4 regions of the Variovorax sp. PvP013 genome follow, and region 2 is predicted to be linked to each of the others. Evidence: predicted binding sites of a transcription regulator. Region 2 holds the regulator's gene; each other region holds the start of a gene.

Region 1 (7,769 bases), on a different contig from region 2:
GCGGTGGCTGACGTAGATCTCCGTGCCGTTGGGCGTGCGTTCCAGGCGGGTGCGGAAGCGGTCGAGTTCACCGGTCGAGTAGACCGAGTCGATCAGCTTGCCCAGCGTGCTGCGGATGATGTCCTGCGGCAGCTTGGCGCGGTTCTCGGCCCAGTCGGTCTCCAGGATGCCGAGGTTGCGCTGGTCGATGGTCAGCAGGAAACCGTTCTCCTGCCAGAAATCGCGCACCGGCTCCCAGAGCTGGTCGGCCGAGCGGCCCACCACCAGCCAGCGCTGGTTGCCCGCGCGTTCGATGCGCACGTCGCCCACCGAGGAGGCCGCGGCGGGCTGTCCGGGCGCGCTGGCGGCGGCGGCGCCGAAGCCGCTGGCCGTCACGGCGCCGCCGGGCACGGCATAGCGGTTGTCGCGGGAGAGCTGGGTCAGGTCGGGCGGTACTTCGAGCGTGGGGGCCTTGCCGGCGCTCTTGTAGTCGATCTTGTCGCCCTGCATCACGGAGCAGGCGGACAGGCTGGCCACGAGGGCGAGCAGCGCAAAGCGCGAAGGGTGGTTCAACGTTGTCTTCCTTGGGGAAAGGGGTTCGGTCGGGCGGTGCCCGGGACGGGACTGCGACGTGGGAGTCGGCGCGGCGGCAAAAGTTTTGCCGGGCCGCACGCCGAATCGCATCGAAGTGCCGTCAGTCCTTGAGCAGGCCGCAGGCGCGCAGCGCCGACTCGACGGTCGGGCGATGGCCTTCGCCGAGTTCGACCAGCGGCAGGCGCAGCGCGGGACCGCACAGGCCCAGGCGCGCCATGGCCCACTTCAGCGGCACCGGGTTGGGTTCGACGAACAGGTGCTTGTGCAGCGGCATCAGCTCGAACTGGATGCGCATGGCCGTGGCGATGTCGCCGGCGAGCGCCGCCACGCACAGCTCGTGCATCTTGCGCGGCGCGAGGTTGGCCGTCACGCTGATGTTGCCCTTGCCGCCGCACAGCATGAGCGCGACCGCCGTCGGGTCGTCGCCCGAATACACGGCGAAGCGCGACGGCAGATCGCGGATGAGCCACTGGGCGCGCTCGATGTTGCCGGTGGCTTCCTTGATGCCGATGATGCCGGGTACCTCGGCCAGGCGCAGCACGGTGTCGTGCGCCATGTCCGCCACGGTGCGGCCGGGCACGTTGTACAGGACCATCGGCAGGTCGCCCACGGCCTCGGCGATGGCCTGGAAGTGCCGGTACTGGCCTTCCTGCGTCGGGCGGTTGTAGTAGGGCACGACCTGCAGCTGCGAATCGGCGCCCACGCCCTTGGCGAAGCGGGCCAGCTCGATCGCCTCCCGGGTGGAGTTGGCGCCGCAACCGGCCATGATCGGCACGCGGCCACGGGCCTGTTCGACCGACACGCGGATGATCTCGCAATGCTCTTCGACGTCCACCGTGGGCGACTCACCGGTGGTGCCGACCACGCCGAGGCAGTCCGTGCCTTCGTCGATATGCCAGTCGATCAGCCTTCGCAGGGCGGGATAGTCGACGCTGCCGTCGTCGTGCATCGGCGTGGCGAGCGCGACGATGCTGCCTGTCAATTGCTCCAAGGGTGAATCTCTCTGTCGGGTGGACGAAAAGCGGGCATTCTACCGAGCGCCCGTGGGGGGCCTCGGCGCCGAGACTGCGTCGCTGGCAAGGGTTTGCAACAAATGGCGGGGCGGATCCGACGCTGTTTCCGAAGCGCTTCCGGCCCCCGGCCGGACCGCCGCGACGCGCTGGACGAAGCGCGCCGGGGTCTCCAGGAAGCCGTTCTCGTAGGCCACCACGCGCAGGTCGCGGCAGACGTCGAGCAGCTCGCCCGGGCGCAGCAGGAAGTCGGCGCGCGCCGGGCGGCCGACGGTCTCGTTGCCGACGGCGAAAGTCTCGCAGATCAGCACGCCGCCGGGGGCGAGGGCGGCCACGACGTCGGGCAGGCGAGGGCGCCAGAGGTAGTTGGTGACGACCACGGCGTCGAAGACCCGGCCCGCGAACGGCCACGGGCCGGCCTCGATGTCGGTCTCGACGATCTCGGCACCGTCGCGCGCCAGCGGCGCGAGCGTGCGCAACGCCTCGGCCGAGCGGTCCACGCCCGTCACGCGATGGCCGCGCGCATGGAACCAGCGCAGGTGTCGGCCGCCGCCGCAGGCGACGTCGAGCACCGTGCCGCCGGGCGCGACGAGGCCGCTCCAGCGCACGACCCAGGGCGAGGGCGGCGATGCGTCGGGTGCCGATGGGGCCGGCGAGATCGGCGTCATGGTCAGAAGCACGCCCACAGCTGGTCGATCATCGTGACCATGAAGGCCGGTCGCGTGTAGAGCAGGAACACGCCCGCCAGCGCGGCGGCCCCGGCGACCCAGGCGGCGGCGCGGTACAACGGACGGAAGCGGGTGGCGCGGGGCATGGCGGATCGCATCGGGAGGGTCATGCGCCTCAGGCCGGGCGCGGCACCGCCGCGCGCGCGATGGCGTTCTCGCGGATCGGCAGGTTGACCAGGCCGGCGAGCACGCCCAGGCCGATGGCGATGTACCAGACGATGTCGTAGCTGCCCGTGCGGTCGTAGAGGAAGCCGCCGAGCCACACGCCCAGGAACGAGCCGACCTGATGGCTCAGGAACACGAAGCCGCTCAACATCGACAGGTGCGCCACGCCGAAGATCTGCGCCACCAGCGCGTTGGTCGGCGGCACGGTCGACAGCCACAGGAAGCCCATCACGCCGGCGAACACGTAGACGCTCGCCGGCGTGAGCGGCACCGTCAGGAACACCGCGATGGCGACGGCGCGGCCGAAGTAGATCGCCGCCAGGATCTTGCGCTTGGCCAGCCGCTGGCCCAGCGTGCCGGCGGCGTAGGTGCCGAAGATGTTGAACAGGCCGATCAGCGCCAGCGCGTAGCTCGCCACCTCGGGCGACAGGCCCTTGTCCTTGAGGTAGCTGGGCATGTGCACGCCGATGAAGACGACCTGGAAGCCGCAGACGAAGTAACCGGCCATGAGCAGGCCGAAGCTGGGATAGCGGAAGGCCTCGCCCACCGCCTGCAGGATGCTCTGCTGGCGCGCCGCGCCGGCGGCGGCGACCCGGCCCGGCTCGCGCAGGCCGAAGGCGAAGGGCACGATCAGCAGCACCGCAGCGGCGAGCACCAGCAGCGCGTTGTCCCAGCCCAGCCGGGCGACCAGCTGGCCTTCGAGCGGCACCATCAGGAACTGTCCGAACGAGCCGGCCGCCGCCGCCACGCCCATGGCCCAGGAGCGGCGCTCGGCCGGAATGTTGCGCCCGATGACGCCGTAGACCACGGCGTAGGTGGTGCCGGCCTGCGCGGCGCCGATCAGGATGCCGGTGGTCAGGGCGAAGGTCAGCGGCGTGGTCGACAGCGCCATGCCCGCCAGGCCTGCGGCGTAGAGTACCGCGCCGATCAGCAGCACGCGGAAGGCGCCCAGCCGGTCGGCCAGCATGCCGGCGAAGACGCCCATCACGCCCCAGGAGAGGTTCTGGATGGCGAGGGCGAAGGAGAAGGTCTGGCGCGTCCAGCCCTGCGCCTGCGTGATCGGCTGCAGCCACAGACCGAAGCCGTGGCGGATGCCCATGGAGAGCGTGACGATCAGGGCGCCGCACAGCAGCACCTGACGCATCGACAGGCGAGGGGGTTCGGAGAGGGGGGACATCCTTCGAATGTAGTCATTCGCGCCGTCCGGCGCAGCCCCCGCGCGACAGCGGCGGCGATGACATTTCGGCGCGTCTTCGATGCGTTGCGCGCATCGACCCCGTGGCGGGTCGGTGGTACTGTACGGATGTCCAGTCCCTCGAACGCGCGCTCATTACAATCCGCCCATGGCGACCTCCCCCAAGACCTCCTCCACGCCCCCGGCGTATTCCGAAGGCTCGATCCGCGTCCTCAAGGGCCTCGAACCCGTCAAGCAGCGCCCGGGCATGTATACCCGCACCGACAACCCGCTGCACATCATCCAGGAGGTGCTGGACAACGCCGCCGACGAGGCGCTCGCCGGTCACGGCAAGAAGATCAGGGTCGTGCTGCATGCCGACGGCTCGGTCGGCATCGAGGACGACGGCCGCGGCATCCCCTTCGGCCTGCACCCGGAGGAGAAGGCCCCGGTGGTCGAGCTGGTGTTCACCCGGCTGCACGCGGGCGGCAAGTTCGACAAGGGCTCGGGCGGCGCCTACAGCTTCTCCGGCGGCCTGCACGGCGTGGGCGTGAGCGTGACCAACGCGCTGTCCACGCGCCTGGAGGTGACCTCGCACCGCGAGGGCTCGGTGGCGAAGCTGGCCTTCTCCGCCGGCGACGTGGTCGAGCCGCTGGTGGTGCGCCCGCTCGCGGCGGGCGAGCGCAAGCTCGGCACCACGGTGCGCGCCTGGCCCGACCCGAAGTACTTCGAGTCGCCCGCGCTGCCCCTGGGCGAGCTCACGCACCTGCTGCGCAGCAAGGCCGTGCTGATGCCCGGCGTGACCGTGACGCTGGTCAACGAGAAGTCCGGCGACCAGCAGCAATGGCTCTACAAAGGCGGACTGCGCGACTACCTGATGCAGACGTTGCACGGCGAGCCGGTGATCCCGCTGTTCGAGGGCGCCGGCCATGCCGACCGCAACGCCGACAACTTCGCCGAGGGCGAGGGCGCCGACTGGTGCGTGGCCTTCACCGAGGACGGCCAGCCGGTGCGCGAGAGCTACGTCAACCTGATTCCGACGAGCGCCGGCGGCACCCACGACAGCGGCCTGCGCGACGGCCTGTTCAACGCCGTCAAGAGCTTCATCGAGTTCCATTCGCTGCTGCCCAAGGGCGTCAAGCTGCTGCCCGAGGACGTGTTCGCGCGCGCCTCGTACGTGCTCAGCGCCAAGGTGCTGGACCCGCAGTTCCAGGGCCAGATCAAGGAGCGCCTGAACTCGCGCGACGCCGTGCGGCTGGTCTCGAGCTTCGTGCGCCCGGCGCTTGAGCTGTGGCTCAACCAGCACGTCGACTACGGCAGGAAGCTCGCCGAGCTGGCCATCAAGGCCGCGCAGACGCGCCAGCGCGCCGGCCAGAAGGTCGAGAAGCGCAAGGGCTCCGGCGTGGCCGTGCTGCCGGGCAAGCTGACCGACTGCGAGAGCAAGGACATCGCCCACAACGAAGTCTTCCTGGTCGAGGGCGACTCCGCCGGCGGCAGCGCCAAGATGGGCCGCGACAAGGAGTCGCAGGCGGTGCTGCCGCTGCGCGGCAAGGTGCTCAACACCTGGGAGGTCGAGCGCGACCGGCTGTTCGCCAACACCGAGATCCACGACATCTCGGTGGCCATCGGCGTCGACCCGCACGGTCCCGCCGACACGCCCGACATGGGCGGCCTGCGCTACGGCAAGGTCTGCATCCTCTCCGACGCCGACGTCGACGGCTCGCACATCCAGGTGCTGCTGCTGACGCTGTTCTTCCGCCACTTCCCCAAGCTGATCGAGGCCGGCCACGTCTACGTCGCCAAGCCGCCGCTGTTCCGCGTCGACGCGCCCGCGCGCGGCAGGAAGCCCGCGTCCAAGGCCTACGCGCTCGACGAGGGCGAGCTCGTCGCCATCCTCGACAAGCTGCGCAAGGACGGCGTGCGCGAAGGCGCCTGGAGCATCAGCCGCTTCAAGGGCCTGGGCGAGATGAGCGCGGAACAATTGTGGGAAACCACGCTCAATCCGGACACCCGCCGCCTGCTGCAGGTCCGGCTCGGCCGCTTCGGCTTCACCGACACGCAGGGCGAGATCACCAAGCTGATGGGCAAGGGCGAGGCCGCCGCGCGGCGCGAACTGATGGAGCTGCGCGCGGACGACGTCGAGATCGACGTCTGACCCCGTCATGTCCCTGCGCCGGGCGTCCATCGGCCCGGTTCCTGCATCGAATCCCCACGTGAAGATCCACACCCTGCTGCGTTCCCTCCTCCTCGCCGCCACGCTGTCGCTGGCGCAGCACGCCGCGCTCGCGGCCGACATCTACGGCTACGTCGACCCCCAGGGCGTCGCGCACTTCGCGGCCGAGAAGCTCGACGCGCGTTACCGGCTGTTCTTCCGCGGCGGGCAGAGCTTCGACACCGCGCAGGGCCTGGGGCCGCTGGCCGGTGGCGGTGCCGCCGTCACCGGCGCCGTGGCGCCGGCCGCTCGGACGCTGCTCGCGCTGTTCGAGGCCTCGCCCGATCACCGCTCGGCCAAGGCCGCGCTGCAACTGGCCGCGCGCACCCACGACATCGACTACGAATTGCTGCAGGCGCTGGTGGCGACCGAGTCGGGCTTCGACGCCCAGGCCGTCTCGCCCAAGGGCGCGCGCGGGCTGATGCAGCTCATGCCTGCGACCGCGGAGCGCTACGGCGTGCGCGGCGACGCCCGCACGACGCAGGAACACAAGCTGTTCGATCCGCGCGTGAACGTCGCCGCCGGCTCGCGCTACCTGCGCGACCTGATCGCGCGCTTCCAGGGCAGCATCGAGTTGGCCCTGGCCGCCTACAACGCCGGCGAGGGCGCCGTGCAGCGCGCCGGCAACCGCATCCCCGACTACCGCGAGACGCAGAACTACGTGAAAACCGTGCTGCAGCTCTACGCCTACCTCAAGCCCGGCGCCACCGTGGCGACCCTGGCGGGCCCGGTCCGGCCGGGCGCGACCGCCGCGCGCGGCGGCCGGGCGCCGCAGCGCGTGCGCATGGAGCTCGCCGGCGCCGCGAGCACGGTGGACGCCATCGCCGACCGACCGAACGACACATCGACTGACTGACCCCGAACCCATGGACGACCAACCCACGCTCGACCTCCCGGCCCCCCCGGACGACCCCAACGCGCTCACCCTGGCCGACTACGCCCAGACCGCCTATCTGGAATACGCGCTGTCCGTCGTCAAGGGCCGCGCGCTGCCCGACGTCAGCGACGGCCAGAAGCCGGTGCAGCGGCGCATCCTCTACTCGATGTCGCGCATGGGGCTGGGCTTCGGCGGCGCCAACGGCAACGTCGGCGCCAAGCCGGTCAAGAGCGCGCGCGTGGTGGGCGACGTGCTCGGCCGCTTCCATCCGCACAGCGACCAGGCCGCCTACGACGCGCTGGTGCGCATGGCGCAGGACTTCTCGCAGCGCTACCCGCTGATCGACGGCCAGGGCAACTTCGGCAGCCGCGACGGCGACGGCGCCGCCGCCATGCGCTACACCGAGGCCCGTCTCGCGCGCATCACCAGCCTGCTGCTCGACGAGATCGACGAGGGCACGGTGGACTTCGTGCCCAACTACGACGGCTCGACCGAGGAGCCCGCGCTGCTGCCGGGACGGCTGCCCTTCGTGCTGCTCAACGGCGCCAGCGGCATCGCCGTCGGCCTGGCCACCGAGATCCCGAGCCACAACCTGCGCGAGATCGCCGACGCCTGCGTCGCGCTCATCAAGACCCACGGCAAGCTCACCGACGAGGAGCTGCTCGCGATCGTGCCCGGCCCCGACTACCCCGGCGGCGCGCAGATCATCAGCAGCGCCGGCGACATCGCCGACGCCTACCGCACCGGCCGCGGCTCGCTCAAGGTGCGCGCGCGCTGGAAGGTCGAGGAACTCGCGCGCGGCCAGTGGCAGCTGGTGGTCAACGAGCTGCCGCCGGGCGTGAGCACGCAGAAGGTGTTGGAGGAGATCGAGGAGCTCACCAACCCCAAGATCCGCGCCGGCAAGAAGGCGCTGAGCGCCGAGCAGGTCCAGCTCAAGGCGCTGGTGCTGGCGCAGCTGGACGTGGTGCGCGACGAGTCGAGCAAGGACGCGGCGGTGCGCCTGGTGTTCGAGCCCAAGACCTCGCGCATC
Region 2 (7,769 bases):
GTGTCGACGCCATCGGCCAGCCGGCGTCCGATCAGGTCCAGCGCACCGAGCCAGGTCTCGCGCGGCGCAGCGACCAGTTCGGCCGCCGCCGTCGGCGTGGGCGCACGCAGGTCGGCGACGAAATCCGCGATCGTGAAGTCGGTCTCGTGGCCGACGCCGCTGACCACCGGCACCGGACTGCGTGCGATCGTGTGCGCCAGCGCCTCGTCGTTGAAGGCCCACAGGTCCTCGATCGAGCCGCCGCCGCGCACCAGCAGGATCGCATCGACCGGCGGATCGAGCGCGTAAAGCGCCTCGAGTGCGGCCACCAACGCGACTGGGGCGCCGCCGCCCTGGACCGCCGCCGGCGCGATCACCACCCGGACGTGCGGCACCCGCCGGCGCAATGCCGTAACGACGTCGTGCAGCGCCGCGGCACCCAGCGAGGTCACGAGCCCGACCGCGTGCGGCATCGGCGGCAGGGCCCGCTTGCGAGCCGGATCGAACAGGCCCTGCGCCTCCAGGCGCGCCTTGCGCTGCAGGAACTGCTCGAACAACGCGCCCTGCCCGGCCCGGGACAGGCTCTCGACGATCAGCTGCAGATCGCCGCGCGGCTCGTAGACCGCCAGGCGGCCGCGCACCTCGACCTGGTCGCCCTCGCGTGGCGTGAAGTCGAGCAGGCTGGCCGCGCGCCGGAACATCGCACAGCGCAGTTGCCCGCTCGCGTCCTTCAGCGAGAAGTAGCAGTGCCCGCTGGTGGCGCGCGAAAAGCCCGAGATCTCGCCACGCACGCCGACCGGGTTGAACCGGGCGTCGAGCGCATCCGCCACCGCGTGGCACAGCGCGCCGACGTCCCAGACACGGGGGTTCGGAGGACGCGCGCTCACGACGCTGCTCCGGCGGAAAAGCCGACTCTTCCACAATCCCTCGACGGGCGCGGAAGGGCGGACGGAGACACGCGGGAATCGCCCGGGTTGTCGTGCAACTTGTTGATTCGATTGGGAAAAGTGGTGCTCAAAATTCGTTCGACCTAAGGCGAGCCCCGGCCGGCGGGCCTCGGAGCGACTTTCAAGCGTACTTGCTCACAAAGTTATCCACAGATTCTGTGTGCCAAAGTTGGCGTTTTCGGATGCCGGGGTGCGGTCGGCACGGCGGTCATAATCGCCGCGCATTGGGAGGGACCCGTCTTGTTTTCCATCATAGTTGCCGCCGGCTGGCCGATCTGGCCCCTGCTGGCCTGTTCGATCCTGGGGCTCGCGCTGGTCATCGAGCGCTTCATGAGCCTGCAGCGCGCGCGCGTCGTGCCCTCCAGACTGCTCGACGACGCCATCACGGCTTCGCGCAACGGCGTTCCGGGGCCGGAGGTGGTCGCCAAGCTGGAACGCAGCTCGGCCCTCGGGCAGGTGCTGGCGGCCGGCTTCCGGGCCCTGGTCAGCGACCCGCACTGCACCGACGACGACCTGCGCGCGACCATGGAAGCCGCCGGCCGGCGCGTCGCGCACCAGCTCGAACGCTGGCTGCCGGCACTCGCCACCATCGCCTCCGCCGCGCCGCTGCTGGGACTGCTGGGCACGGTCATCGGCATGATCGAGATCTTCGGCTCGCAGTCGGGTGCGGGCGGCATGGGATCGGGCAATCCGGCCCAGCTCGCGCAGGGCATCTCCATCGCGCTCTACAACACCGCCTTCGGCCTGATGGTGGCCATTCCGACATTGATGTTCTGGCGCTACTTCCGCACCCGGGTCGACGGCTACCTGCTGCAGCTGGAACTGGCCGGCGAACGCTTCGCCCGCCACCTCGGCACGCTGCGGACCTGAGGCCATGACGCGCCCACGCATGCAGTTCCGCCGCGCGTCCCGCGACGAACCGGAGATCAACCTGATCCCGTTCATCGACGTGCTGCTGGTGGTGCTGATCTTCCTGATGCTGTCGACCACCTACAGCCGCTTCACGGAGATCCAGCTGCGCCTGCCCGTGGCCGACACCGAGACCCGGCGCGAGCAGCCACGGCAGGTCGTCGTCGCCGTGGCCGCCGACGGGCGCTACCTGATCGGCAAGGCGCCGCTGGCCGAGTCCGGCGTGGCCGCCCTGGCCACCGCGATCGGCGCGGCGGCGGACGGGCCGGACAGCGTGGTCGTCATCGACGCCGACGAGCGATCCACTCACCAATCCGTCGTCCGTGTGATGGAGGCCGCGCGCCGCGCCGGGCTGACGCATGTGACCTTCGCCGCGCGTTCGTCGAACGCACCGGGCGGCTGAGGTGGCGCTGCGGCACGTGTGGTCGCGGCGCGGCGCCGCGGCCTGGGCGCTGCGGCCGGTGGCATGGCTGTTCGGCGTCCTCGCCGCGCTGCGACGCGCGTTCTTCGCCCTGGGCTGGCTCCAACGCGAAGGCGTGCCGGTGCCGGTCGTCGTCGTCGGCAACGTGGTGGCCGGCGGCGCCGGCAAGACGCCGGTCGTGATGGCCATCGCGCGGCATTTCCAGGCGCGCGGCATGACCGTGGGCATCGTCTCCCGGGGCCATGGCCGCAGCACCGACGACTGCCGCGAGGTACACGACGACAGCGACCCGCGCGAGGTCGGCGACGAACCGGCGCTGCTGCGGCGCGCCACCGGGGCGCCGGTCTTCGTCGCGCGTCGGCGCGTGGAGGCGGCGCGCGCCCTGCTGGCACGGCATCCCGGCGTGCGGTTGATCGTCAGCGACGACGGCCTGCAACACCTGGCGCTGCGCCGCGACGTGGAGATCTGCGTCTTCGACGATCGCGGCGTCGGCAACGGCTGGCTGCTGCCGGCCGGACCCTTGCGCGAACCCTGGCCGCGCGCGTGCGACCTCGTGCTGCACACCGGCGGACGGGCCGACACGTCGGCCGCCCGCGCCATCCCCGGTTTCGGCGCGCGTCGCGCCCTGGCCGACCACGCGCTGCGCGGCGACGGCACCACCGTGCCGCTGGCCGATCTGCGCGACCTGCCGCTGGTGGCGGTCGCCGCCATCGCCAAGCCGGAGAGATTCTTCTCGATGCTGCGCGAGCGGGGACTGGAGCCCATGGCGTGCATGGCCCTCCCCGACCACGACGACTTCGCCGGCTGGACGCCGCCGGTATCCATCACCGGTGCGGCGCCACCGACCGTCGTCTGCACCGAGAAGGACGCCGTCAAGCTGTGGCGCCGGTGGCCTGCTGCGTTGGCCGTGCCGCTGGTATTCGAACCCGAGCCGGCCTTCTTCGAGGCACTGGACGCGAAGCTATCATCGGTCGATGGATTCCAAGCTGCTTGAACTGCTCGTCTGCCCCGTGACCAAGGGACCGCTGACCTGGGACGCCGCGAGGCAGGAGCTGGCATCGCGCAGCGCGCGCCTGGCCTACCCCGTGCGCGACGGCATCCCGGTGCTGCTCGAGAACGAGGCCCGCCCGCTGTCCGACGACGAACTCGGGCTCTGACGCCGGTGACGCCCTTCGTCGTCCTGATCCCGGCCCGGCTCGCCTCCACCCGGCTGCCCGACAAGCCGCTCGCCGATCTCGCCGGCGTGCCGATGGTGGTGCGCGTCGCGCAACGCGCCCGCCTTTCGCAGGCCCGCCGCGTCGTCGTCGCGGCGGACAGCCCGCGCATCGTCGAGGCCTGCGAGACGCACGGCGTGGAGGCACTGCTCACACGCGACGACCATCCGAGCGGCAGCGACCGCCTGGCCGAAGCCTGCGCCCGACTCGCCCTGGACGACGACGAGATCGTGGTGAACGTGCAGGGCGACGAGCCGTTGATCGATCCGGCGCTGGTCGACGCCGTGGCGGCAACCCTGCGGTCCGACACCGACGTCGCCATGAGCACAGCCGCGCACGCCATCGACTCGCTGGAGGATTTCCTCAATCCGAACGTCGTGAAGGCGGTGCTCGATGCGCGGGGCCACGCGCTCTATTTCAGCCGCGCGCCGATTCCCTGGTGGCGCGATGGCGCAAAGGACGCGGCAGGGCTGCGCGCCCTGCCCACTTCACCCGCGCCGTTGCGACACATCGGGATCTACGGCTACCGGGCCGGCTTCGTGCGCCGATTTCCGACTCTGGCACCGGCACCGGTGGAAGCCACCGAAGCCCTGGAGCAACTGCGTGCGCTTTGGCATGGATTCCGCATCGCTGTGCATGTGAGCGAATTGCGCCCCGGTCCGGGCGTCGACACACCGGAAGACCTCGTCCGCGTGCGCGCCTTGATCGAACGGGCTTGATCTTCGGAGACGGTCGACGGCGAGTGTCGATGTCGGGAATTCACTGATGTTGACGCATGTTATTCTCAAGATAACCTGCCTTGTGGAATCAATAAGTATTCACGGGGCGAAAAAGAATTCCAAAAAACGTCCGAGGACACCATGAGACTCATTTTGTTGGGCGCCCCCGGCGCGGGCAAAGGCACGCAGGCCGCCTTCATCTGCCGTCAATTTTCGATTCCGCAGATCTCCACCGGCGACATGTTGCGTGCGGCGGTCAAGGCCGGGACGCCACTGGGCCGCGAGGCCGCGGCCGTCATGGCCTCGGGCGCGCTCGTCAGCGACGATCTGATCATCAACTTGGTGAAGGAACGCCTGGCGCTGCCCGATTGCGCGAACGGCTTCCTGTTCGACGGCTTTCCCCGTACCCTGCCCCAGGCCGACGCCATGCGCAGCGCCGGCGTCAAACTGGACTACGTGCTGGAGATCGACGTGCCCTTCGGCGACATCATCGAGCGCATGAGCGGACGCCGCTCGCATCCCGCATCGGGCCGCACCTACCACGTCAAGTTCAACCCGCCGAAAGTCGAAGGCAAGGACGACGTCACCGGCGAGGACCTGATCCAGCGCGACGACGACCACGAGGACACGGTCCGCAAGCGACTCGACGTCTACAGCCAGCAGACCCGTCCCCTGGTCGACTACTACTCGCAATGGGCGCAAAACGAACCGGACGCCGCGCCCAAGTACCGCGCCATCAGCGGCGTCGGCACCGTGGACGAGATCACGCAGCGCGCGCTGGCGGCCCTGAGCGACTGACCCCCGGATCGCCGGGAGCGCATGACCCGGCGATCGAACGCACACGCGGCGGATCGATGGCGACGAGGTCGTCGTCGATCGCCGTCACGCGTCCCTCGAACCGATCAACTCCAGCAACAACGCGATCCGCGCCTTGACGGGCGTGAGATCGTTCGCGCTGCGCAGCCGAGCGGATTCGCCCGGCACTGCCTCTTCCTCTCCGGGCGGGCTCACGATCCGCCCGCCGGCGCAGCGCGTGGCCCGCAGCACGGCGATCCCTGCTGCCTGCGCCCGCAATGCCGCAGCCTGCAGATCCCGATGGACGGTGCCGTTGCCGGTCGAGGCGACGACCAGACCGTGCAGCCGGTCGGCGGGAGCCCCCATCGCGTTCTCGCGCACCAACAGATCGACGAGTCGGCCGTCGGTCCCGGCATGGCTGGTCACGATCTCCACGCGCGGCCAATTCGCGGGCGGCATCCGGGCCATCGCCTCGAAACGCCGTCGCGCGGCGTCCCGATCGGATTCCGGCCAGTCACGCAGCCGGCGCAGCACCTCCTCCTCCACGTATCCGAGCACTCCTGCATCGCCGGAATCGAACGCATCGAGCCGGTAGGTCTGCACCTTGCGCACGTCGTGGGCACCGTGCACGGCGCCGGCGGCGACCGCGCACACGCCCCGCGCGCCCGGCGTGGCGGCCACGGCGATCGCGTCGCGAAGGTTCTGCGGACCATCGGGCGCCAACGCGGTCGACGGGCGCATGGCGCTGACCAGCACGATCGGCTTCATCGGCGCCAGGACGCATTGCAGGAAAAAGGCGGTCTCCTCCAGCGTGTCGGTGCCGTGCGTGACAACGACGCCGACCACGTCCGCCTCGGCCAGCCAGGCGGCGCAACGCAGCGCCAGCGTCTGCCACGTCGCCGCATCCATGTCCTTGCTGTCGAGCTGCGCGATCTGTTCGGTGACCAGCACCACGCCTGGCGGCGCGTCGATGCCGTGGAGCATGTCCGCGACGCCGATCTGTCCAGCGACATAGCCGACGTTGTCGCCCGTGGCGGACGCCTTGCCGGCGATGGTGCCGCCAGTGCCGAGCACCACGATGCGCGACCTTCGGTTCAGAGGGTTGTCGACCATGTCTTGCAAACTTTCAAAAACTGTTCAAAAATACAGATACTGGATGTCCAGACAGTACCGCAAGGAGCTTCCATGCCATTTCCCATCAAGCTTACAACCCGGCAGCAGCAGATCCTCGACCTGATCAGCGCGGCCATCGCCCGCACGGGGGCGCCGCCCACACGGGCGGAGATCGCGGCCGAGCTGGGATTCCGTTCCGCCAACGCAGCCGAAGAGCACCTTCAGGCCCTGGCGCGCAAGGGCGCCATCGAACTCGTCAGCGGCACGTCGCGCGGCATCCGCCTCAAGGGCGACGCCCTGCGTTCGCTGAACGCATCGCGCAACAACCAGTTCTCGTTGGCATTGCCCGGCACCTCCCAGCTGCCGCTGCCGCTGGTCGGCCGCGTGGCGGCGGGCTCGCCCATCCTGGCGCAGGAACACGTCGAACAGACCTACTACGTCGAGCGGACCATGTTCCAACACCAGCCCGACTACCTCCTGAAGGTGCGCGGCATGTCGATGCGCGACGCCGGCATCATGGACGGCGACCTGCTGGCGGTGCAGTCCACGCGCGAGGCCCGCAACGGGCAGATCGTGGTGGCGCGTCTGGGCGAGGAAGTCACGGTCAAGCGCCTCAAGCGCACCGGCGAAGCCGTCGAGCTGCATGCCGAGAACCCCGACTACCCGACCATCTTCGTGCAGCCGGGCGAGCCCTTCGAGATCGAAGGACTGGCGGTCGGCCTGATCCGCAACACGATGCTCATGTAGCCGGTCCGCGCTCCTGCGGCACGACGGGTGGCGGGCGCTGGGCGCCCGGCCACGGCTCCGTCACGCCCCGACGATCCTGAATCCGCCGGTGTCCGCCACCGTTCGACAACCCCTCAGTCCACTGGAGATCCGCATGGGAATCGCTTTGCTCGCCTTGGTCGACCTGCTCTCGCCGCTGCAGTCCCTCGCCAACCGATGGATGCCGACGCGCCCGTCGAGCCCCGACGACACGGCGCAACCACGTCGCGTTCCGGCACGTCCGCTGCGTGGCCCCCGCGCCGGGGCGGTCGTCGAAGCGGACCGCCTGCCGCCGCACGCCGTCGCGACGCCGCGGCCCCTGCGCGTCGTCCGCACGGTCGACGCCCAGCGCTGCGGCGGCGTGACCGGACGACTGGTGCTGTCGGGCCGGCTGGTCGACGTCTGCGCCGAACTCGACCGGCTCGCGGCCCTGGAAGCCGCCGAACTGTCGCGCAGCGCCGGCACGCTGCACTGAGCGGGACGAGCCGTCGGGCGGGTCGGCACGGGCGGCCGATTCCCTTCGACGGCGCTGGAAATCGCGCTCCGAATGGCGAGGCACAATGACACGCCATGAACATTGTGATCCTCGACGACTACCAGGATGCGGTGCGCAAGCTGCGCTGCGCCGCCAAGCTCGATCCCTACACGGCCAAGGTCTATACCAACACGGTCAAGGGCATCGGCCAGCTCTCGATCCGGCTCAAGGATGCCGACGTGATCGTGCTGACCCGGGAACGGACGCCGATCTCGCGCCAGCTGATCGAGAAGCTGCCCCGGCTCCGGCTGATCTCCCAGACCGGCCGCGCCGGCTCCCACATCGACATCGCCGCCTGCACCGACCACGGCGTCGCGGTGGCCGAGGGCGTCGGATCGCCCCTGGCGCCGGCCGAGCTGACCTGGGCGCTGA
Region 3 (7,769 bases), on a different contig from region 2:
ATCGACGAACTCAAGAGCACGGGCCTGAAGGCCACGCTGCCCCGACTGAAGATCCTCCAGATCTTCCAGACCACGAGCCAGCGGCACATGACCGCGGAAGATGTCTTCCGCGTGCTGCTCAACGAGCACTCGGACATCGGCTTGGCCACCGTCTATCGCGTGCTGACGCAGTTCGAACAGGCCGGCATCCTGGAGCGCAGTCATTTCGAGAGCGGCAAGGCCGTCTATGAACTCAACGAGGGCTCGCACCACGACCACCTGATCTGCACGTCCTGCGGCAAGGTCGAGGAGTTCTACGACGCGGAGATCGAGCGCCGCCAGCAGCTCGTCGCCCAGGACAAGGGCTGGATCCTCCAGGACCACGCGATGTCGCTCTACGGCCTGTGCGCCGACTGCGCCGGCAAGCGCTGAGGTCCGCCCGCCTCGGTGCGATGTCGGGACTTCAGTTGTCGGCGCTGCTTTCCATGGCGCGCTGGTGGCGGGCGACGAAGTCGGCATAGGTGTCGATGCCGCGCAGCTGCAGGATCGAATTGCGCACCGCGGCCTCCACCAGCACCGCGATGTTGCGCCCGGCGACCACCTGGATGATGACCTTGCGCACCGGGATGCCCAGCACGTCCTGCGTCAACGGCGCCGCCGGCATGCGCTCGTAGTCGCGCTCGAAGCTGTCGCGGCGCACGAGGTGCACGATGAGCTTCAGGCGCATCTTCCGCCGCACCGCCGTCTCGCCGAAGATCGCGCGGATGTCCAGCAGGCCGATGCCGCGCACCTCCAGCAGGTTCTGCAACAACTCGGGGCAGCGGCCCTCGATGGTGTTCTGGTTGATGCGGAACAGGTCGATCGCGTCGTCCGCGACCAGCCCGTTGCCGCGCGAGATCAGTTCCAGCCCCAGTTCGCTCTTTCCCAGGCCCGATTCGCCGGTGATCATCACGCCCAGGCCCAGGATGTCCATGAACACGCCGTGCATCGACGTGCGCTCGGCGAAGTGCTTGGACAGGTAGGCGCGCAGCAGATCGATGACGAACGCCGAACTCTCGCGCGTCGCGAACAGCGGCAACTGCGCCCGCTCGCAGATGGCGAGCAGTTCGTCGGGGGCGGTCTGGCCGTCGGCCAGCACCAGCATCGGCGGCTCGAGCATCACGATGCGGGCGACGCGCCGGGCGCAATCCTCCTGGGTGCCACGGGTCAGGTAGGCGACCTCGCGCGTACCGAGGATCTGGACACGGTAGGGATGGATGTAGTTGAGGTAGCCCACCAGATCGGCGGCGGACTGCGCGCGACTGATGACGTCGGGGTCGAACTGGCGCTCCGACGCACCCAGACCCGCGAGCCATTCCCAGCGCAACGAGGCGCGGAACTCCTCGAACATCGCATCCGCGCTGATCACCGTCGGTTTCATGCGCGGTGCGTCGAGGTGGAACTCAGGCGACCTGGGCGGACTGCCAGCCGGCGATCAGGGCATGAAGCGCCTGGGCGTCGGTGCTCGACTTGATCTGTTCGCGCAGACCGGCATCGCTGAGCAGTTCGGCGATCTCCGAGAGGATTTCCAGATGCTTCTGCGTGGCGGCTTCGGGAACGAGCAGGAAGATCAGCAGCACGACCGGCTGCTCGTCCGGCGCATCGAACCCGATGGGATCGGCCAGGCGGAACACCGAGGCCATCGGCGACTTGAGACCCTTGATGCGACCGTGGGGAATGGCGACGCCGTGACCGAGACCCGTCGAGCCGAGTCGTTCGCGGGCGAAAAGGCTGTCGGTGATGAGGGCGCGTGCGAGACCGTGGAGGTTCTCGAACAGCAGCCCCGCTTCCTCGAAAGCGCGTTTCTTGCTCGTGGCATCGACGCTCACGAGGACTTGAGCGGGCGGCAGGATGGACGCGAGGCGATTCATGGTGATGTCGGGGCGGGGGCGATTATGCACCCGCATCCCAAAAAGCCAAGGCCACCCGAAGGTGGCCTGCAAGAGGATTTGCCCGAATGACGCTTACATCACGCGCTTGGGCGCTTCGTGATGGTGATCCTGCAGACGGTCCTTGTGTCGCACGACCTGGCGGTCGAGCTTGTCGACCAGATCATCGACGGCGGCATAGAGATCAGCATGGCTCGATTCCGCGAACATGTCGTTGCCCTTGACGTGGATGTTGCACTCCGCCTTCTGGCGTCGCTCCTTTTCCTTCTGATTTTCCACCGTGAGGATCACCTTCACGTCGACCACCTGGTCGAAGTGCCGGGTGATCCGGTCCAGCTTGGTGGTGACGTAATTGCGCAAGGCGGGAGAAACGTCGAGGTGATGACCGCTGATCGTCAAATTCATGAAATGACCTCCTGGAATTGACGGTTGGGAAAATGACCGACGCTCCGGAATGAAGACGTCGATCGGCGAAAAAAGAGAGGGGGAGACGAATTGCTGGAATGCGAAATGCGGCGGAATGAAGTCGGCGGCGATGGGTCGTTGAAGTGAAGATGGACCTGTGGCGAGTCCATGTCGAGTCGGACAAAGACGCGAATCGAGGAAGACGGATTCACTATGCCGAAGGCCCATGGGCATTGCAACCTGCATGAGGCAGTTCGCGGGAAACAGGCTGTAGCAGAAGCACTGGTGCTATCCAATGCATAGCAAGACAGTGTTGCTGGATGCTGTGCTCCACAGACATTAAGAAAAAAGATTAAAACTTGAAGAAGCGCTTTCGACCCTGCCGCAGGCAAGGCCTCCCCGGAGCTTTCGAAACCGATGTCAGCGCCAGGCGGCCCGCATGCGGCTGAGCAGGTCGATGGTGGCGGCCGGCGGCGGGACGGCCGGTCCGCGTGGCGGCGGCGGTGGCCAGGTGACGCGCTCGAAGCGGGCGGCATCGGCCTCGGTGATGAAGCGGGTGCGCGAGGCATACAGGTGGCGGTCGCCGCGCACCGCCTGCTGCGTGACGTAGAAGCGCTGCGGCACCAGGACGTGCAGATGGTCCCGGGCCCGCGTCATGGCCACGTAGAGCAGCCGTCGCTCCTCCTCCAGTTCGTGCGCGCCCTGCGCCACGTCGGCGGGCAGGCAGCCGTCGACGGCGTTGAGGACGTGTACCGACGTCCATTCCTGGCCCTTGGCCGAATGGATGGTGGACAGGACGAGGTAGTCCTCGTCGAGCGATGGCGGGCCGGGCCGGTCGCTGGTCGCCTCGGGCGGGTCGAGCGTGAGTTCGGTCAGGAAGCGTTCGCGCGAGGCGTAGCCGACGGCGAGCCGGGCGAGTTGCTCGACGTCGCCGCGCCGGATGGCGGCGTCGTCGTGCAGGCGTTCCAGATGCGGCAGGTACCAGCCCAGGGCGATGTCCATGTCGGCCGGCCACGACAGGTCGGGCCGGCGCAGCGCGGCGTAGGCCCGCGCGAACCGCGTCCATTCCACCTTCGCGCTGGCAGGCGGCACGAACGCCCGCACCGCGTCGGCGGGATCGACGGCGGCGTCCATCGCGTCGAGCAGTCGCGTCGAGGTGGCCGGGCCGATGCCGGGGATGAGCTGGGTGACGCGGAATCCCGCCATGCGGCCGCGCGGGTTCTGGGCGAAGCGCAGCACGGCCAGCAGGTCCTTGACGTGCGCCGCCTCCAGGAACTTGAGCCCGCCGTATTTGACGAACGGGATGTTGCGCCGCGCCAGCTCCAGTTCCAGCGCCGCGCTGTGGTACGAGGTGCGGAACAGCACGGCCTGCGACTTCAGCGCCAGCCCGCCTTCGCGGTGCGCCAGCACGCGGTCGGCCACCCACTGCGCCTGCTGAGCCTCGTCGGGGACCAGCACGAGCTGAGGCCGGCCGGCCGAGGGCTTGTCGGTCCACAGCGTCTTGGCATGCCGCTCGGCGGCGGCGGCGATGACGGCGTTGGAGACGTCGAGGATCGGCTGCGTCGAGCGGTAGTTGCGCTCCAGCGTGACGATGCGCGCCGCCACCGGCTGCGATCCCTCGGGTGAGGGGCGCGCGAACTGCCCGGGGAAGTCGAGGATGTTGCGCACCGTCGCGCCGCGGAACGAATAGATCGACTGCGCGTCGTCGCCCACCACCGTAAGGCCGCGTCCGTCGGGCTTGAGCCCGAGCAGGATCGAGGCCTGCAGGCGGTTGGTGTCCTGGTACTCGTCGACCAGCACGTGGTCGAAGCGTGCGCCGATGTGCGCGGCGAGCGCCGGCTCGGCCACCATGCCGGCCCAGTACAGCAGCAGGTCGTCGTAGTCGAGAGCCCGCTGATGCTGCTTGGCATCGACGTAGGCGGCGAAGAGGCGCTTGAGTTCGCCCTCCCATTCGGCGCACCACGGGAACGCCTCCGCCAGCACCCGGCCGAGCGGCATGCAGGTGTTGACGGTGCGCGAGTAGATCGACAGGCAGGTGCCCTTCTGCGGGAAACGCCGGGTGGTGGACGACAGGCCCAGGTCGTGCCGGACCAGGCCCATCAGGTCCTCGGCGTCGCCGCGGTCGTGGATGGTGAAATGCTCGTCCAGGCCGATCCGCGCGGCGTACTCGCGCAGCAGCCGCGCGCCGATGCCGTGGAAGGTGCCCGCCCACGGCAACGCGGGCGCGGCGTCGGCACGCAGGCCCAGCACCCGCGCTGCGACCTGGCCGGCGCGACGCGACATCTCCTGCGCCGCGCGGCGCGAGAAGGTCAGCAACAGGATGCGCTGCGGGTCGGTGCCACGGGCGATCAGGCCGGCGACGCGATGCGCGAGGGTGCTGGTCTTGCCCGATCCGGCGCCGGCGATCACCAGCAGCGGACGCGTGTCGGCATCGACCGCGCCAGCCGCCGCCACGCCGTGCTCGACCGCCTCCCGCTGGGCGTCGTTGAGGGTCGAGAGCGCCTCGGCGAGGCGCTCGGTCGACGTGGACGGCGCGGAGGCCGGGATGGTCGCGATGGTGGACATCGGGCCCGACTTTACTGGATGTCCATCCAGAGCGGACGGCGTTTCCGGCGGCCCGCGTCTACGGGTAAATGCCGAGGCCCGATGCCATAATCGCGGGTCGCTGCAACCGGAGATTTCGACTTGGAAAGCTACCCGTCTCGGCAGCTTTCGACTCCCGTCTGAACGCCATCGGCGAGGGAATCGGAAGCGCCCCCCACCCTCGCCCATCGTCAGAATTTTCACGGGAGTGAGCCCATGCTCAACATCTTCACGCTCGCCAACGGGCGCCTGGTCCAGGAAGAGATCGAGGCGCTCGAGGAGCTGTCGCAGTTCCAGCCCATCTGGGTCGACCTCGAATCGCCGACGCTCGAGGAGAAGCGCTGGATCAAGCAGTACTACGGCCTGTCCATCCCCGAGGACGCGATGGACGAGGACATCGAGGAGTCCGCGCGCTTCTACGAGGAGGACAACGGCGAACTGCACATCCGCAGCGACTTCCTGATCGACGACGACGAGAACCCGCGCTCGGTGCGCGTCGCCTTCATCCTGAACCAGCACAACGCCGAGCTGCGCAGCCGAGGCGTGCTGTTCTCCATCCACGACGAGGACGTGCCGGTGTTCCGCCTGCTGCGCATGCGCGCGCGCCGCGCGCCGGGCCTCATCGAGGACGCCAAGGAGGTGCTGCTCAAGCTACTCGACGCCGACGCCGAGTACTCGGCCGACACGCTGGAGAACATCTACGACGAGCTGGAGGTCGTCGGCAAGAAGGTGCTGGCCGGCAACGTCAGCGACGAGCTCGCCGGCGAGGTGCTGGGCGCCATCGCCCGGCAGGAGGACCTGAACGGACGCATCCGCCGCAACGTGATGGACACGCGCCGCGCGGTGAGCTTCATGATGCGCAGCCGCATGCTCAACGCCGACCAGTTCGAGGAGGCGCGCCAGATCCTGCGCGACATCGAGTCGCTGGACAACCACACCGCGTTCCTGTTCGACAAGATCAACTTCCTGATGGACGCGACGGTCGGCTTCATCAACATCAACCAGAACAAGACCATCAAGATCTTCTCGGTGGCCAGCGTGGCACTGCTGCCGCCCACGCTGATCGCGAGCGTCTACGGCATGAACTTCAAGTTCATGCCCGAGCTCGACTGGAGCTACGGCTACGGCTACGCGATCGCGCTGATGGTGGCGAGCGCGCTGGGGCCAATGTGGTACTTCCGCCGGCGCGGCTGGTTGAAGTAGGGCTCACCCCCAGTCTTCGCGCACTGCGTGTCGCTTCGTCAACCCCCTTGCAGGGGGCGATACCGGAGGACCGGCGGAGCCGGTTCCTCGGTATCCCCGGCATGGAGACCGCGACGCGTCGGGTGGGTGACGCGCGGCGTCCTCAGGCTTTGTCGCGCAGTTCGCGCCGCAGGATCTTGCCCACCGGCGTCTTGGGCATGTCGGTGCGGAACTCGATGCGCGCGGGCCGCTTGTAGCCGGTGAGGTGCTCCTTGCAGAAGGCGCGCACCTGAGCCTCCGTGAGGTCCGCGCTCTTCCTGACGATCACCAGCTTGACGGCCTCGCCCGTCTTCTCGTCGGCGATGCCGACGGCGGCGCATTCGAGCACGCCCGGCATCTGGGCGACCACGTCCTCGACCTCGTTCGGATAGACGTTGAACCCGGAGACCAGGATCATGTCCTTCTTGCGGTCGACGATGCGGAAGAAGCCGCGCTCGTCGACCCGGCCGATGTCGCCCGACTTGAACCAGCCGTCGGCCGTCATGACCTTGGCCGTCTCGTCGGGGCGCTGCCAGTAGCCGGCCATCACCTGCGGTCCCTTGATCGCGATCTCCCCGGCCTCGCCGGGCGCCGACGGTCGGCCATCGTCGTCCAGCAGGGTCATCCAGGTGCCGGGCAGCGGCACGCCGATGGTGCCGGTGTAGGCCGTGCTGGTGGTCGGGTTGCAGCTCACCGACGGCGACGTTTCCGACAGGCCGTAGCCCTCGCAGATCGGGCAGCCGGTCTTCTCCAGCCACAGCCTGGCGACCGCGCCCTGCACCGCCATGCCGCCGCCGACCGACACCTTCAGGTGCTTCCAGTCCACGGTGCCGAAGTCCGGGTGGTTGGCCAGCCCGTTGAAGAGCGTGTTGACGGCCGGAAAGCTGTGGAAGGTGTGCTTCGACAGCTCCTTGAGCGTGGCCGCGAGGTCGCGCGGATTGGGAATCAGGATCACCTTGCCGCCGGTTCGCAGGCCCAGCATCATGTTCACCGTGAAGGCGAAGATGTGATAGAGCGGCAGCGCGCAGACGCTGGTGGACTGCTCGCCGGCGGGCACCTTCGCCATCACCGGCTCGTTCCAGGCCTCGGACTGCAACACGTTGGCGATCACGTTGCGATGCAGTAGCACCGCGCCCTTGGAGACGCCGGTGGTGCCGCCGGTGTACTGCAGCACCGCGATGTCGTCGGGCCCGATGTCGGCCGGCCGGAACGCCGCGCGTCCGCCCCGCTCGAGCGCCGCGTTGAAGGGCACCGCGCCCGGCAGGTCGTAGGCCGGCACCAGCTTCTTCACCCTGCGCACCACGAAGTTGACCAGCGCGCCCTTGAGCAGGCCGAGCCGGTCGCCCATGGCGCAGCGCACGACGTGCTTCACGGGCGTCGAGGCCAGGCACTGCGCGAGCGTGGCGGCGAAGTTCTCCATGATCACGATCGCCGTGGCGCCGCTGTCCTCGAGCTGATGGGCGAGTTCGCGCGGGGTGTAGAGCGGATTCACGTTCACCAGCACCAGGCCGGCGCGCAGGATGGCCGCGACGGCGATCGGGTACTGGGTGCAGTTGGGCATCATGACGGCGACGCGGTCGCCCGGTGCCAAGCCGAGTCCCTGCAGGTAGGCCGCGAAGGCACGGCTCAGCCGGTCGACCTCGGCGTAGCTGG
Region 4 (7,769 bases), on a different contig from region 2:
GTGGATGTCGGCGCCGTCCTCGATGTAGAGGCGACGGACCTTCTGGCCCTCGGGGCCGGTCTGGTGCGTCTTGAGCTGCATGCCCAGGATCTCGCCGGCGATGCGCTTGACGTCCTCGATGGTCTTGGCGACCTTGACGCCGCCGCCCTTGCCGCGGCCGCCCGCGTGGATCTGGGCCTTGACGACCCAGACCGGGCCGCCGAGCTTCTGGGCGGCTTCGACCGCCTCCTGGACCGTGTAGGCCGCGATGCCGCGCGGCACGGGCACGCCAAATTTGGCAAGAATTTCCTTGCCTTGGTACTCGTGAATCTTCATGAGGGGTCTCTCGGGACGGAGGTTGAGAACGGGCGATGAAAGGGATGTCGATCGCGGGCCGCGGCGTCTCGGAGGACGGGGGCGGCGATTAACCGTGGAAATGTATCATGGTGCGCTGCACCAACGCGAGCCGGCGGCTCGGCATTGGTTCCCTGGTTTCAACGAACTCACCCACTTCAATCATGCCCAAAGTCTTCATCGATGGCGAAGCCGGGACCACCGGCCTGCAGATCCGCGAACGGCTCCAGTCCATGCCGCAGGTCGAGCTGGTGAGCATCGCGCCCGAGCTGCGCAAGGACACGAACGCCAAGCGCGACCTGATGTCCGGCGTCGATCTCGTCGTGCTGTGCCTGCACGACGACGCGGCCATCGAGTCGGTGGCCCTGATCGACCAGCTGCCCGGCGCCAGGCCGAAGATCATCGACGCCTCCACCGCCCATCGCACCGACGCGCGCTGGGCCTTCGGCTTTCCGGAACTGGTGGAAGGCCACTGGGAGGCGGTGTCGCGGGCCGATCGCGTGGCCAATCCGGGCTGCTACGCGACCGGCGCCATCGCCATCGTGCGGCCGCTGATCGACGCCGGCCTGATCCCGGCCGACTTCCCGCTGGCGCTGCCCTCGGTCAGCGGCTACTCGGGCGGCGGACGGCCGATGATCGAGGCCTACGAGAAGGGCGAAGCACCGCCCTACGAGGTCTACGCGCTCGGCTTGAAGCACAAGCACATCCCCGAGATCATGAAATACACCGGTCTCTCGCGCCGGCCGATGTTCGTGCCGTCGGTGGGCAACTTCCGCCAGGGCATGCTGGTCCAGCTGCCGCTGCACCTCGACGACCTGCCGGGCAAGCCCCGCGCCGCCGACCTGCACGACACGCTGGCGGCGCACTACGCCAGGAGCAACACGCCCGAGCATTTCGTGAAGGTGCTGCCGCCCACGGCCGACGGCAAGCTCGAACCCACCGCGCTCAACGACACCAACGAACTCGAACTGCGCGTCTATCCCAACGAGGACCACCGCCACGCGGTCGTCATCGCGCGCTTGGACAACCTGGGCAAGGGCGCGAGCGGCGCCGCGGTGCAGAACCTGAAGCTGATGCTCAAGCTCTGAGCGCGGCTCAGTCCTCGAAACCGGTGCCGGTATCGGCATCCATGTCCGTGGCCCCGCGCAGCACCTTCGCGACGACCGCGCCCGAGAAGCCCCGCGCCATCAGGAAGCGCGCCTGCCGGGCGCGCTCCTTCTGATCGACGGCCGGCCCGTCGAAGCGGCGGCGCCACACCTCGCCAGCGCGGGCCAGTTCCGTGTCTTTGAGGCCGGCGACCGCCTCGCCGATCGCCTCCGGCGCGATGCCCTTCTTCTGCAGTTCCTGGCGCACCCGCATTGCCCCCATGCGCGGCGCGCGCTGGTGGACCACCGACTGCACCACGCGCGCCTCGCTGATGAAGTCCTTGGCCTCGAGCTCGTCGAGCGCCGCCGCCAGCGTGCCGGGCTCCTCCTCGTACTTCGCCAGCTTGCGCGCGAGTTCGGCGCGCGAATGCTCGCGCTGACTCAGCAGGCGCAGGGCGCGACCCTTGAGGGACGGAGCGGCGAAGGCCATGGCAGGATCGATCCTCGGCGACGTGAGTGGTGGCGATGCGAAGGAAAAGGCGCCCGTCGCCAGAAGCGCGGGCGCCTTCGAGGCACCAGGGACGATCAGGACGCCAGTGGCTGCTGCTGCGACAGCGGCGGCTTCGGTGCCTTGGCGTCGGCCTTCGGTTCGGCCTTGTCGGTCTTCTCGACCTTGTCGCCCTTGTCCGCCTTGGGAGCGGCGCCCGCGGCGTCGGCCGTGCCCGCTTCCGCCGCCAGCATCGGGATGCCCAGCGACTCGCGCACCTTGTTCTCGATCTCGCGCGACAGCGCCGGGTTCTCGCGCAGAAACTCGCGCGCGTTGTCGCGGCCCTGGCCGATCTTCTCGCCCATGTAGGCGTACCAGGCGCCGGACTTGTCGACGATCTTGGCGGTCACGCCCATGTCGATGATCTCGCCCTCGCGGCTGATGCCCTCGCCGAACAGGATGTCGAACTCGGCCGTCTTGAAGGGCGGGCTGACCTTGTTCTTCACCACCTTCACCTTGGTCTCGTTGCCGATCGCCTCGTCGCCCTTCTTGATGGTGCCGATGCGGCGGATGTCCAGGCGCACGGAGGCGTAGAACTTGAGCGCGTTGCCGCCGGTGGTGGTCTCGGGCGAGCCGAACATCACGCCGATCTTCATGCGGATCTGGTTGATGAAGATGACCATGCAGTTGGTCTTCTTGATCGTGGCGGTGAGCTTGCGCAGCGCCTGGCTCATCAGGCGGGCCTGCAGGCCGGGCAGCGAGTCGCCCATCTCGCCCTCGATCTCGGCCTTGGGCGTGAGCGCGGCGACCGAGTCGACCACGATCAGGTCCACGGCGCCCGAACGCACCAGCGAGTCGACGATCTCCAGGGCCTGCTCGCCGGTGTCGGGTTGGCTGATCAGCAGGTCGGACAGGTTGACGCCCAGCTTCTGGGCGTACTGCACGTCGAGCGCGTGCTCGGCGTCGACGAAGGCGCAGGTGCCGGCCTGCTTCTGCATCTCGGCGATGACCTGCAGGGTGAGCGTGGTCTTGCCCGAGGATTCCGGACCGTAGATCTCGATCACGCGGCCGCGCGGCAGGCCGCCCACGCCCAGCGCGATGTCCAGGCCGAGCGAACCGGTCGAGACGACCTGGATGTCCTCCAGCGCCTCGCCTTCGCCGAGCCGCATGATCGTGCCCTTGCCGAACTGCTTTTCGATCTGCGCCAGCGCGGCCTGGAGGGCCTTAGCCTTTTCGCTCCCGGCGACGGAGATGCTGCTGCCCTTGACGAGTGCGTCCATGAGAAATCCTTTAAAATCAACGGGTTGTGATGTCGGCACCCCGGGTCTTGAAAGGACTCGCTGGATGCTTGAACAGTAGTTTAAGACGGTGTGCCAAAGAACAAGAGCGTTTTTTGGTCAGTTTGGATGACCATTTTCCGATGACCGAAACGTCCCTTCTCGACGTCACCGACGACTGGCGCCAGACCCACCTGGGCCGTCTGCTGGGCCACGCGATGCGCCGCTTCGACGAGCGCGTGCTGACGCTGATGGCGCACGACGTCGACGTGCCGCTGGCGCTGTCGAACCTCGCCGCGCGCTCGCAGGTCAGCGCCGCCCACGTCCACATCACGCGCCACCTCGAACGCGGCGGCTCGCGCCTGACCGAACTGGCCGCGCGCGCGGGCATGACCAAGCAGGCCATGGGCACGCTGGTCGACCAGTGCGAGGCCTGGGGCCTGGTCACGCGCGGGCCCGACCCGCTCGACGCGCGGGCGCGCCGCGTGCTGTTCACCGCCGACGGCCTGGCCTGGCTGGAAGCCTTCCGCAAGGCCGTGGCGCAGGCCGAGGCCGAATTCCGCGCCAGCGTGGGCGACGACATCGCCACCGTCGTGACGATCGGCCTGGAGGCCTATGCGTCCTGAAGAAGACGGCGCGCGACCCGCGCGGCGCGCCGTGCCTTCCGAGCCGGACCCGACCCCTCCCGCCCCGGACCCGACGCCCGTCATGGCGTCGCGCAAGCCGTTGCCGCGCGTCGCGCGCTGGCTCCTGATGGCGTTCGCGGGGCTGTGCGTGGTGCTGGGCCTCATCGGCGCGATCGTGCCGGGCATGCCGACCACCGTCTTCATCCTGATGGCCGCCTGGGCCGCGGCGCGCAGTTCGCCGCGCATGCACGCCTGGCTCTACGCGCACCGCCTGTTCGGCCCGTTGCTGCGCGACTGGGATGACGGCGGCAGGGTCGCGCGGCGCGTGAAGTGGATCGCCACGTTCACCATGGGCGCGAGCGCCGTGCTGGTCTGGCACGGCATCCGCACGACGTGGGTGGCGGGGCTGGTCCTGGGCACGATGGCGGCGGTGCTGGGCTGGCTCTGGCTGCGGCCCGAGCCGGGCTGACGCCGGCGCCGGCTACCGGGCCGCCGACGCCGGCCGGGAGGGTTCGGACGTGGGCGCGGATGCCGCCGGGGCCGGCGGCGTGGACGGCCTCGGCGACGCGGACCGGTCGGTCGGAGCGGACGGATCGGGCAGCACCGACAGCACGACCGGCTCCGACACCCCGATCACGGTGCCGGACCCCGCCAGCGTCGCCGAGGCGGTGGTGCGGATCTCCCGCGTCTGGGCCCGGAGTCGCGCCTGCGCCTGGACTTCGGCCTCCGCCCGCGCGCGGGCTTCCTCCCGTTCCTGCGCCGGCGTGACGACGCGCAGCCGCTCGGGCAGGATCTGCCGGGCCAGCCGCTGCGGCTCGCGCGCGGCGAGGTCGGCCGGCACGAGATCGAAGGTCGCCAGCGCACCCCTGCTCCAGGCGAGATACCCCAGGTTCGCGAGCGCCAGCACGATGACCGCCGCGCGCCCCATGGCCGTTCAGTCCCCGGCGCGGCGCGGCCGCACGCTGATGTCGGAACTGGTGACCGACTGCAGGCCCGCGGCCGTGCGCACCCGCAGTTCGCCGCCCCAGCCGATGCCTTCGCACTGCCCGGTGGTGCCGTCGCTGAGATCGACCTCGCGCCCGCGCAAGGCGTCGCGCGCCGCGAAGCGCTCGGCGAACGGCGCGAGGCCCCGGGTACCGAACGCCAGCACGTCGCGCAGCAGCGGCGGCGCGATGTCGCGCAGCACGTCGCCGGCGGTGGCGTCGGGCCGCCATTCGCGCACCCAGGCCGGCGGCGCGCGCAGGCCCTGCGCGTCGCGCGGACCGATGTTGATGCCGATGCCGATCACGAGCTGGCGCGGCGCGACGGCGGTGGCGGCAGCGGCCCCGCTTCCGGCGACCGGCGAGGCGGTCTCGATGAGGATGCCGGCGAGCTTGCGGTCGTCGGCCATCCAGAGGTCGTTGGGCCACTTCAGGCGCACGCCCGCGGTGCCGTCGGGATCGAGGCCGTCGGCCACGCTGGCGCCGACGGCGAGCGACAGGCCCGACCAGTCCCTCGGCGCGAACGGCAGGCCGAGGGAGAACATGAGAGAAACGGCCTGCGTGCCGGGTTCGACGCCCTGGATGCTCCAGGCCCGGCCGAGCCGGCCGCGCCCGGCGGTCTGGCGCTCGGCCACCAGCAGCACCGGGGCGGTGTCGCCGGCGCGGGCGCGGCGCATGAGCTCGGTGTTGGTGGAGTCGATCTCGGGAACGATCTCGACGCGCAGGCCCGGCAGCAGCGGCGCCAGGGCGGCCGAGAGGTCGGTGACGGACCAGGCGCCGTTCATGTCAGTCCCCTGCGGGATCGCCGGCCCGGACGGCGTTGTCCGTGCCTTCGTTCCCGGCCTTCTTCGCGTCCTTGCGCTTGCCGCCCTTGGACCTGGCCTTCTTGTCCTTGCCGCCCTTCTTGCGGTCCTTCTTCTTCTTTTTCTTCTTGTCCGCTTCCGGCTTGGGCGCGAGCAGCGTGCCGCGGCAGGCGTCGGCGCCGCACCAGCACGGGAATTCGGCCAGCAGCTCGGGCGTGTAGGGCAGGTCGATCACCAGCCCGTAGTCGTAGTTGAGTTCGTCGCCGGCGGCGATGTCGCGCGCGGCCTTGATGAAGATGCGCCCGTCGACCTCGTCGGTCTCGCAGTTGGGATCGCAGGCGTGGTTGATCCAGCGGGCGGCGTTGCCGTCGACGCGGCCGTCGATCACGTGCTTGTCGTCGACGTGGAAGTAGAAGGTGTGCTGGGGCTGGGACGGGTCGTGCGGGTGGCGGCGCAGGGCCTCCTTCCAGCTGATGACCTCGCCCTTGTATTCGATGATCGTCTCGCCCGCGGCGATGTCGCGCACGGCGAAGACGCCCTTGCCGTGCACGCCCGAGCGTCGGGTCTGGATGCGGCGGCCGGCGGCGGGTGAGGTTTTTGAAGGCATCGCCGAAGTCTGATAGTTTGAATAGGCACACATGCGCGTGCATGCGTGCGCCCGCGAGAGCGGCGCATTGTAAGGACGCCATCCCGGCCCCGCCGGGCGTCCGGCGCCGGTTTCGCCCCCACCTTGAATGACGGATCCATGAAGACCTTGGTAATTGCAGAAAAGCCCTCGGTGGCGCAGGACATCGTCCGCGCGCTCACGCCCACGGCCGGCAAGTTCGAGAAGCACGACGAGTATTTCGAGAGCGACGCGTACGTCGTCACCAGCGCGGTCGGCCACCTGGTCGAGATCCAGGCGCCGGAGGAATTCGACGTCAAGCGCGGCAAGTGGAGCTTCGCCAACCTGCCGGTGATCCCGCCGCGCTTCGACCTGAAGCCGGTCGACAAGACCAAGACGCGCCTGAACGCGGTGGTCAAGCAGGCCAAGCGCAAGGACGTGACGCAGATCATCAACGCCTGCGACGCCGGCCGCGAGGGCGAGCTGATCTTCCGCCTGATCGAGCAGTACGCCGGCGGCGCCAAGCCGCTGGGCAAGCCGGTGCGACGCCTGTGGCTGCAGTCGATGACGCCGCAGGCCATCCGCGACGGTTTCGCGCACCTGCGCAGCGAGGCGCAGATGCAGGGCCTGGCCGACGCCGCGCGCTCGCGCTCGGAGGCCGACTGGCTCGTGGGCATCAACGGCACGCGCGCCATGACCGCGTTCAACTCGCGCGACGGCGGCTTCTTCCTGACGACCGTGGGGCGCGTGCAGACGCCCACGCTGTCGGTGGTGGTCGAGCGCGAGGAGAAGATCCGCAAGTTCGTCGTGCGCGACTACTGGGAGGTCCACGGCGCCTTCGAGGCCCAGGCCGGCACCTACGCGGGCAAGTGGTTCGACCCGCAGTTCAGGAAGCCGCCGCCCGGCCCCGACGGCGTCGCAGACCCCGAGCAGCGCGCCGACCGCGTCTGGAACGAGCGCGAGGCGCGCGAGATCGCCGACGCCGCGCGCGGCAGGCCCGCCACCGTCACCGAGGAGAGCAAGCCCACCACGCAGGCCTCGCCGCTGCTGTTCGACCTGACCTCGCTGCAGCGCGAGGCCAACGGCCGCTTCGGCTTCTCGGCCAAGACCACGCTGGCCCTGGCGCAGAGCCTCTACGAGCGCCACAAGGCGCTGACCTATCCCCGGACCGACTCGCGCGCCCTGCCCGAGGACTACCTGCCGGTGGTGAAGAACACGATGGCGATGCTCGCCGACAGCGGCATGCGGCACCTCGCGCCGTTCGCCAAGCAGGCCGTCGAGGGCAACTACGTCAAGCCGACCAAGCGCATCTTCGACAACGCCAAGGTGTCGGACCACTTCGCCATCATCCCCACGCTGCAGGCGCCCAGCGGCCTGTCCGAGGCCGAGCAGAAGCTCTACGACTTCGTCGTGCGCCGCTTCCTGTCGGTGTTCTTCCCGAGCGCCGAATTCCAGGTCACCACCCGCATCAGCACGGTCGAGACGAACGGGAAAAAGTACCCGTTCCGCAGCGACGGCAAGGTGCTGGTCAAGCCGGGCTGGCTGGCCATCTACGGCAAGGAGGCCGTGAGCGA

What was found. The regulator LexA, encoded in region 2, represses DNA repair genes until DNA is damaged. The targets are predictions, from matches to a motif close to ACTGTATNNNNATACAGT.
Region 1: a site for LexA is predicted at 3,771-3,788, ahead of ABID77_RS10725 (DNA topoisomerase IV subunit B). Genes of this name have one in related genera too.
Region 3: a site for LexA is predicted at 4,891-4,908, ahead of ABID77_RS10375 (ATP-dependent helicase). Genes of this name have one in related genera too.
Region 4: a site for LexA is predicted at 3,245-3,262, ahead of recA (recombinase RecA). Genes of this name have one in related genera too.

What each region holds. Positions count from the first base shown of each region.
Region 1 is NZ_JBNDLF010000003.1:74,115-81,883, reverse strand. Features, by position in the region: gene bamC (outer membrane protein assembly factor BamC) at 1-552, opposite strand, end outside; gene dapA (4-hydroxy-tetrahydrodipicolinate synthase) at 674-1,564, opposite strand; gene ABID77_RS10740 (class I SAM-dependent methyltransferase) at 1,604-2,251, opposite strand; gene ABID77_RS10735 (hypothetical protein) at 2,254-2,397, opposite strand; gene ABID77_RS10730 (MFS transporter) at 2,427-3,653, opposite strand; gene ABID77_RS10725 (DNA topoisomerase IV subunit B) at 3,820-5,805, shown strand; gene ABID77_RS10720 (lytic transglycosylase domain-containing protein) at 5,864-6,718, shown strand; gene parC (DNA topoisomerase IV subunit A) at 6,729-7,769, shown strand, end outside.
Region 2 is NZ_JBNDLF010000001.1:714,716-722,484, forward strand. Features, by position in the region: gene xseA (exodeoxyribonuclease VII large subunit) at 1-866, opposite strand, end outside; gene ABID77_RS03440 (MotA/TolQ/ExbB proton channel family protein) at 1,167-1,796, shown strand; gene ABID77_RS03445 (ExbD/TolR family protein) at 1,816-2,238, shown strand; gene lpxK (tetraacyldisaccharide 4'-kinase) at 2,240-3,250, shown strand; gene ABID77_RS03455 (Trm112 family protein) at 3,231-3,413, shown strand; gene kdsB (3-deoxy-manno-octulosonate cytidylyltransferase) at 3,419-4,189, shown strand; gene adk (adenylate kinase) at 4,331-4,987, shown strand; gene ABID77_RS03470 (asparaginase) at 5,072-6,097, opposite strand; gene lexA (transcriptional repressor LexA) at 6,170-6,844, shown strand; gene ABID77_RS03480 (hypothetical protein) at 6,978-7,337, shown strand; gene ABID77_RS03485 (D-2-hydroxyacid dehydrogenase family protein) at 7,433-7,769, shown strand, end outside.
Region 3 is NZ_JBNDLF010000002.1:555,281-563,049, forward strand. Features, by position in the region: gene fur (ferric iron uptake transcriptional regulator) at 1-411, shown strand, start outside; gene hprK (HPr(Ser) kinase/phosphatase) at 443-1,399, opposite strand; gene ABID77_RS10365 (PTS sugar transporter subunit IIA) at 1,422-1,889, opposite strand; gene hpf (ribosome hibernation-promoting factor, HPF/YfiA family) at 1,983-2,312, opposite strand; gene ABID77_RS10375 (ATP-dependent helicase) at 2,733-4,877, opposite strand; gene corA (magnesium/cobalt transporter CorA) at 5,112-6,098, shown strand; gene ABID77_RS10385 (long-chain-fatty-acid--CoA ligase) at 6,241-7,769, opposite strand, start outside.
Region 4 is NZ_JBNDLF010000004.1:72,882-80,650, reverse strand. Features, by position in the region: gene sucC (ADP-forming succinate--CoA ligase subunit beta) at 1-315, opposite strand, end outside; gene argC (N-acetyl-gamma-glutamyl-phosphate reductase) at 498-1,421, shown strand; gene recX (recombination regulator RecX) at 1,429-1,908, opposite strand; gene recA (recombinase RecA) at 2,004-3,185, opposite strand; gene ABID77_RS13240 (MarR family winged helix-turn-helix transcriptional regulator) at 3,326-3,808, shown strand; gene ABID77_RS13235 (YbaN family protein) at 3,891-4,277, shown strand; gene ABID77_RS13230 (hypothetical protein) at 4,290-4,736, opposite strand; gene ABID77_RS13225 (biotin--[acetyl-CoA-carboxylase] ligase) at 4,743-5,573, opposite strand; gene ABID77_RS13220 (SET domain-containing protein) at 5,575-6,198, opposite strand; gene ABID77_RS13215 (DNA topoisomerase III) at 6,337-7,769, shown strand, end outside.